Regions from separate parts of the Paenibacillus allorhizoplanae genome, predicted to be linked through region 1. Evidence: riboswitches for the same ligand, from Rfam matches in the RefSeq annotation. Region 1 holds a riboswitch; each other region holds the start of a gene.
What was found. Region 1 has a riboswitch for cobalamin ahead of L6I86_RS18985 (ABC transporter substrate-binding protein). Riboswitches for the same ligand answer to the same signal wherever they lie in the genome.
Positions count from the first base shown of each region.

Region 1 (2,271 bases):
AACCCCTTGAAAACCAGCACCAGCTACGGAAAGCACAGCTCCAACAAGAATGCCCAGTAACATACGAGGGATTCTTACTTTATTAATGATTTGTTCCGAAGATTGCGGCCAGTTCACCTCGATATGACTTCCTATCCAAGGCAGATGCTCCGCTAGAATTCCCACGATATGTGAAAGAGGAAGCTGAGCCGACCCGATGGATAAACTCACCACAATAGAAAGAAGAAGGAGTATAATGCATACTCCTCCTCCAAGCATCAATTTTCTTTTCATTATTTCACCAATTCAGGATAGATTCCTTTCGCCATTTCCAGTAGCCCATCCGTCAGTCTCGGACCTGGGCGACTTACAGAGTTCTGGTCGAGTCCTACCACACGTTTATTCTTCACGGCGTCAATCGCATCCCACCCACCGCGCGTACGAATAATTTCTTCCAATGGCTTCTTGCTCTTGAAATCGACAATCCCATTTGCGAACAAGATGACGTTTGGATTTTGCTGAATGATCTTCTCTTCACTGATCTCATACCAGCCTGCTTTATCGCCGGCTACGTTAATTCCACCTGCGATTTTGATTAACTCATCCATGAACTCACCGCTTCCTACGGTCCAGCCTGGAGCAAATTCCATGTATACTTTTTTCTTATTCTCTTGCTTCACATCTTTCACGGCATCGACAACCTTCTGACGGTCTGCTTTCATTTTGGCGACAACTTTCTCTGCTTGCTCTTGATGGTCCGTAATAAGTCCGAACGTTTGAATATTGTTCATCGCATCATCTACCGTTTTGGGATCTACTTTAAAGACGTTAATGTTCATCGCACGTAGATCCTCAACTGATTTAGCAGTCATGGAAACACCAGAGAAAACAATACTCGCATTCGAAGCAATGACTGCTTCCATGTTTGGTTTCGTAATGCTGCCTAGCTTCGGCTTCGATTTTGCTGCTTCCGGATAATCGTCAAAATCCGATACACCGACAATATTCGCCTCTAGTCCAATCGCAAACAGCGATTCTGTCTCTGATGGCGAGACCGACGCGATTCGCTCTGGTGCTTTGTCGAATGTAAACTCTTTGCCTGTCGCATCTTTTACTTTCAAAGGATATGTCGTTTTCTTTGCTGCAGCAGGTGCTGCCGTCGATGTCGTAGTTGGCGCCTTCGTCCCTACACCACCTAGTTTCGATGGATCCGTAATTTCTGTTTCCTTCTTCGCACATGCCGCTAACGAGATCGCGGTCGCAACCGCTAATGTAAGAATAAGACCCCTTTTGAAATTGCTCTGTTTCATCACTTAAACCCTCTTTTCCTTATTTTCAATTCATAGTCAAAATTAAAAAAGTCCCCTTGTTCACTAGGAACGAAGGAGACGATAAATCGCGGTATATGACAACGAACTTACGTGCGCTGCTTCCTGATTTAACGCGACCCTTTTCCTCGAAGGATGTTGTATCGGCACCATAGGCAGGTATCCTGACTCTCCAGACTTTCACAAGTCTGAATTACAGTGGCGGGACCGTGCCGGATTTGAACCGGCTTCCCCTAACTAGTAATGTTCCATTTGGAATATGACCAGTACCTACAGTTGCAAATTATACATTGAAACTATTTGTCGATTATAAATGTTCTCTTATTTTTGCGCAATAATTTGGATGACTTTCAATGCCTCGTCCATTTTCGGAGCATTCTGTGGAATGAACGCATATAACCCTTTACCTTCAAAACCTTGCTCTTTCATCCATTTGTTTCCAGTAAGCGGAATGCCGTACAGATGCTTCTCCGCTGCCTTACCTTCTTCTTTGATCTCGATAACCCCATCTGGATAATCCTTAGGGTTGATGATGTTATCCAACGAAACGAATCCCGCTTGGTTGCTCAAGCCTTTGAACTGCTCTTCTCCCAAAATGAAGATCCCGTTACCACCAGCAGCTAGCTCCACAATCATTTTTTCCAATGAAAAAATAGGTGATGTATTCAGCTTCACAGTAGGAATTTCACCTACCTTGGATTTCAAAGATACTTCCAACTTCTCCGCCGCTTCACTTGGAAACCCGTTAGGTCCCATCATAAACACTGATACATCTGCCTTCGGTCCACCACAAGCTGTAAGCATTAACATCATTCCTAGCATGACAACGAACAACCATTTTGCTTTCATGTGTATGTAATTCCCTCCGTCAAGTACTCTCTCTTTATCGATAATCGCCAGAAAAGTCGGTTTTCACCGACTTTTCTTTCCAGATGTCATATATTCATTTATTTTTTGATCCAGC
Region 1 is NZ_CAKMMW010000011.1:137,850-140,120, forward strand. It holds gene L6I86_RS18980 (FecCD family ABC transporter permease) at 1-273, opposite strand, end outside; gene L6I86_RS18985 (ABC transporter substrate-binding protein) at 273-1,289, opposite strand; cobalamin riboswitch at 1,445-1,596, opposite strand; gene L6I86_RS18990 (hypothetical protein) at 1,629-2,156, opposite strand; gene L6I86_RS18995 (aspartyl-phosphate phosphatase Spo0E family protein) at 2,220-2,271, opposite strand, start outside.

Region 2 (2,271 bases), on a different contig from region 1:
AATCCACCCGACATTGATCGTTTCGTCACAATCCAAAGGTACGGGAATAATCTCATTTCCATTCAAATCTGAGCTCAAAACCCCGGTCGATATGGTATATCCGTTTAAGCCGATCAACAAATTAAAGAGTGTGGCTCGGTCATTCACACGGATGCTTTTCTGATGTGACATCGTACTGAGAATTTCTTCGGCAAAATGAAAGGAATTATACTCCCCTTGATCAAAGGACAAATAGGGATAGTTTTGCAGCTGGTCAATGGTCACGATGGATTGCTTCGCGAGGGGATTTTTAATGCTGATAAAAATATGCGGTTTGGCGATAAATAAACTGTTGAATTGCAGATTCCCGCTTTTAAGCAGCTTGTTTATGACCTTCCCATTAAATTCGTTCAAGTATAAGATGCCAATCTCACTGCGCAGGTTTTTGACATCTTCAATAATTTCGTACGTTTTGGTTTCTCGCAAAGCCAACTCATATTCATCCTGACCATACTCCGAAACAAGACTTACGAACGCATTTACCGCAAAAGCATAATGCTGAGTCGACACAGAAAAATGCTGCGATGAAGGCTTCGCATTCAGGTATCTACTTTCCAATAACTCTGCCTGCTCGACGACCTGCCGCGCATAACTAAGAAATTCAACACCTTCTTTGGAAAGTGATATCCCTTTATTTGATCTTTCAAAGATAGCGATTTGAATTTCTTCTTCCAACTCCCGAATCGCATTTGAAAGGCTTGGTTGGGAAATAAACAGCCTTTTGGCAGCCTCATTAATAGATCCGCGATTTGCTACCTCGATTACGTATTTTAATTGTTGTAAAGTCATGGATATCCCTCCTTCGACTATAATCCGAACCGGCAGCTTACTTAATTTTGAATATTGTAACACAAATTATGTGAATCACCGTATCTTGAATGACATCTATACGAGCCACATCAATACTAAACTTCCATAGACAAACAATTGAACTGACTATATGATTAGACTAATTAAATAATTGATAGTTAAGGTGCATGCTTATTAGGAATAAGCAATGCTTAATTGGGAAGTCTGGTGCAAATCCAGCACGGTCCCGCCACTGTAAATGAAGAGCAACTCTAAGAATTGCCACTGGTATTCCTATACCGGGAAGGTTAGAGAAGCGTTGACGCATGAGTCAGGAGACCAGCCTTAATGTGTATTCACAAACTCTACGGACGATGGAGGGGGTGCCTTTTTGTTGTCTACGACCTATATTGACATCACAGCCCTTGATTCTTTCAAATCAAGGGCTTTTTTGTATGCTCATCATCCCTATCATTTTACTAGGAGGACAATAATGAAACTAACCTATAGGATTTTCACCCTATTCATGGCTCTATTCCTATTTACAAGCAGCATTAACATAATTCATGTATCTGCTGCCTCTGATACGGCTGTAGACAGTGCTGTAACAGACACTGCCGCCTATTTACTTGAAACGGTAAACAAACCAGAGGTAGGCTCTATAGGCGGTGAATGGGCCATTATCGGGCTTGCCCGTTCCAACTATGACGTACCTCAAAGCTACTACGATGATTATTACAAAAGCGTTGAAACCTATGTCAAAGATTTGAAAGGCAATCTTCACGATAAAAAGTACACCGAATACTCACGTTTGATTTTGGCCTTAACCGCAATTGGCGCAGATCCCACTCATGTTGCAGGATATAATCTACTTACGCCGCTCGGGGACTTCGATAAAACCATCTGGCAAGGAATCAATGGTCCTATATTTGCATTAATTTCCCTCGACAGCGGCAATTACAATATCCCGGTTAATCCAACCGCCAAAACGCAGGCTACCCGAGACATGTATATAGATGAAATCTTATCGCATCAGCTTCAGGATGGCGGATTTGCACTTTCGGGCGTATCGGCAGATCCTGATATTACGGGCATGGCCTTACAGGCACTAGCCAAATACCAAAATGATACGAGAGTAAAAACAGCTACGGAAAAGGCAATTAACCTTCTTTCCAAATTACAGGACAACGATGGCGGCTATGCAAGTTGGGGCTCGAAAACTTCGGAGAGCACCGTGCAGGTACTGATGGCGCTATGTGAGCTTGGTATCAATATTGAAGATAGTCGTTTTATTAAGAATGGTCATACCATTGTTGATGATTTGCTATCCTTTTATTCCAAAGGACAGGGATTTAAGCATACTTCTGACGGCAGTGGAGTAACGGGGATGTCGACAGAGCAGGCATTGAATGGGCTAGTGAATGTACAAAGAATCCTCACGAA
Region 2 is NZ_CAKMMW010000010.1:41,113-43,383, reverse strand. It holds gene L6I86_RS17645 (LysR family transcriptional regulator) at 1-828, opposite strand, end outside; cobalamin riboswitch at 994-1,190, shown strand; gene L6I86_RS17640 (S-layer homology domain-containing protein) at 1,322-2,271, shown strand, end outside.
Region 2: it holds a riboswitch for cobalamin, as region 1 does, so the genes downstream of both, L6I86_RS17640 (S-layer homology domain-containing protein) here and L6I86_RS18985 (ABC transporter substrate-binding protein) in region 1, are expected to answer to the same signal.

Region 3 (2,271 bases), on a different contig from region 1:
TCCTGCTAGATGACGACGTCATCGTCTATTCGGGGCATGGCGCCAAGACGACGATTGGCTTCGAACGTGAGAATAACCCATACGTGTAATTATTTGAAGGACTGCTCCCTCTGATGAGGGGGCGGTCCTTTTTGTGTTATATGGATGGGGAAGAGGAGTAAGTCGAAATAATCGAGTTGCAGGATGAGCAAGTGGAGATGTAGCTGTTGTAAGTCGAAATATTCGACTATCTCCTGATTATGCTCGTTCGCCCATGACACCCACCCAATTTATTTATAAACTGGGTATTTACCGTGTGCAACGTAGGTGCTTCCCCATAGACTGATGTTGTAAGCTATTCACCCAACTCCAACAATAACCTTTGAGTTAACCGTAAGCTTGAGAAAGTCCCTTTGGGGAAAATTTGAAGGAGGTGCTCTTCCATGGAATATGTTAAAGTCCCGAATTACCCAATGCAACCAATGCCAATGCCAACCCCGATGCCAATGCCAATGCCTACACCGCTTCCAGCGCCAGCGCCAATTATGCAACAACCGATGCACAATAATATCCACCTGCACGCGTCCTACCAACAAACTGAATTTGTGTTCCCGAAACCGGTTCACACGCAAGCTGTTGCTTGTCCTCCGAAAAACAATTCAGCCGCTAGTATCCTAGTACTTTTCATTTTGTTAGTAATTATTACACGCAGCATTTGTAGATATTAATTTACGGATTGCTCGGGTAAAAAGAGAGGTAATCCCGCAGGACCTAGGGGTCTTGGTGGGGTTGCCTTTTTGGGTGTGTGAAAAAAAGGATTGTCTATTACGATGAAGTCATGTACAATTCGTCATGATTACAAACAATTTCATAAACTAGCTTAATAGGTGCTTTCTGCTGAATCTAGCGGAAGCTTAATAGGGAAGTTCGGTTCAATTCCGATGCGGTCCCGCCACTGTAACGCTGAGCTAACAATCATAGCCACTCTCGATAACAAGAGGGGAAGGAGATTGTACAAGCGATGAAGCGAAGCCAGGAGACCTGCCTGATAAGTATTTTATTTTTTTTCTCACGAGGATGGGAGGAAGATGTTTCTTTGCATTTGCCAAAAAGAATGGTTAGTCGTTAGATTAACACGATTCTTACAAAGACATCTTTCCTCTGGAACTCGGGGAAGGGTGTTTTTTTTGTTTATCCACTATTTTAAGGAAGATGAAGGTGATTAGTTTGTTCCGTTTGATGAAAAAAGGTGTTTCAGCACTATTAAGTTTGGCTCTCATTACTTTATTAATCGTCCCGCAATCTGCGAGAGCAGTCGATGCAAATCCAAGTACGAAATTGGATACTATGATCTCGGATACCGTCTCATTTTATGAGCAAAATCGGTCTGAACTCAATTCTTGGTGGCAGATGGTGGCGCTATGGGGATCAGGGGAAGATCTGCATAGTAGCAAATGGACGCTGCCTTCTTGGGAACAAAGTGATCCTGGCGATTTACTAGAAACAGATAGTAGTACATACCATATCAATTTAATTTTTGGTTTGTTGGCTATGAATCTCGATCCCTCTCACGCATGGGAAACCAATCGTAATTTGTATAAAGAGTTAGCAGCACAGCAAGATCCTTCAACGGGTTCCTTCGGTGGTTCTAATCGACAGATTTGGGCGATGCTTGCTCTGGATACAGGCAAGAAAAGGGGACATAACGTTGGGAGCTGGAACGATGCAGCCAAAGAAAAAGCGTTAAGTTATTTACTTAGCTTACAGTTGTCTGATGGCGGGTTTGCTTTCTTTGGAAGTGAATCAGATACAGACATTACAGGAATGGCGTTGCTTGCACTTGGTAATTATCAATCCAATAGCGCAGCAGCAGCTGCAATAGTACGCGCAAAAACGTTATTGAAGCAAAGGCAGTTAGACAATGCTGGGTTTAATTCCGCGGGTCAATGGGGTTACGGCGACAACTCGAACAGTTGGGCCACATCGGTATCAGGTTTGGTCGCAGTTGGAGAAGACATGTTGTCCGCAAATTGGTTGGTTAAGGGTCAAACTGTTGTTGATGCGGTGTATAGTTTCCAACTGCCAAATGGAGCTTTTACTTGGAAAGTAGATGAACCTAGCCAGAACTTAATGGCAACAGAACAAGTGTTAATCGCACTAACAGATATTCAGCAGGGTAAATCAGTTTGGCAACGTTTGGCGGATAAGCCAAATCTAACTACCGTACAAATAAACGTTAATGGTATTAATAGTCCGATACTGCCACAACAGTCGATAACTGCAGCAGTCTAT
Region 3 is NZ_CAKMMW010000010.1:31,665-33,935, forward strand. It holds gene L6I86_RS17610 (MBL fold metallo-hydrolase) at 1-89, shown strand, start outside; gene L6I86_RS17615 (hypothetical protein) at 423-707, shown strand; cobalamin riboswitch at 848-1,042, shown strand; gene L6I86_RS17620 (DUF4430 domain-containing protein) at 1,192-2,271, shown strand, end outside.
Region 3: it holds a riboswitch for cobalamin, as region 1 does, so the genes downstream of both, L6I86_RS17620 (DUF4430 domain-containing protein) here and L6I86_RS18985 (ABC transporter substrate-binding protein) in region 1, are expected to answer to the same signal.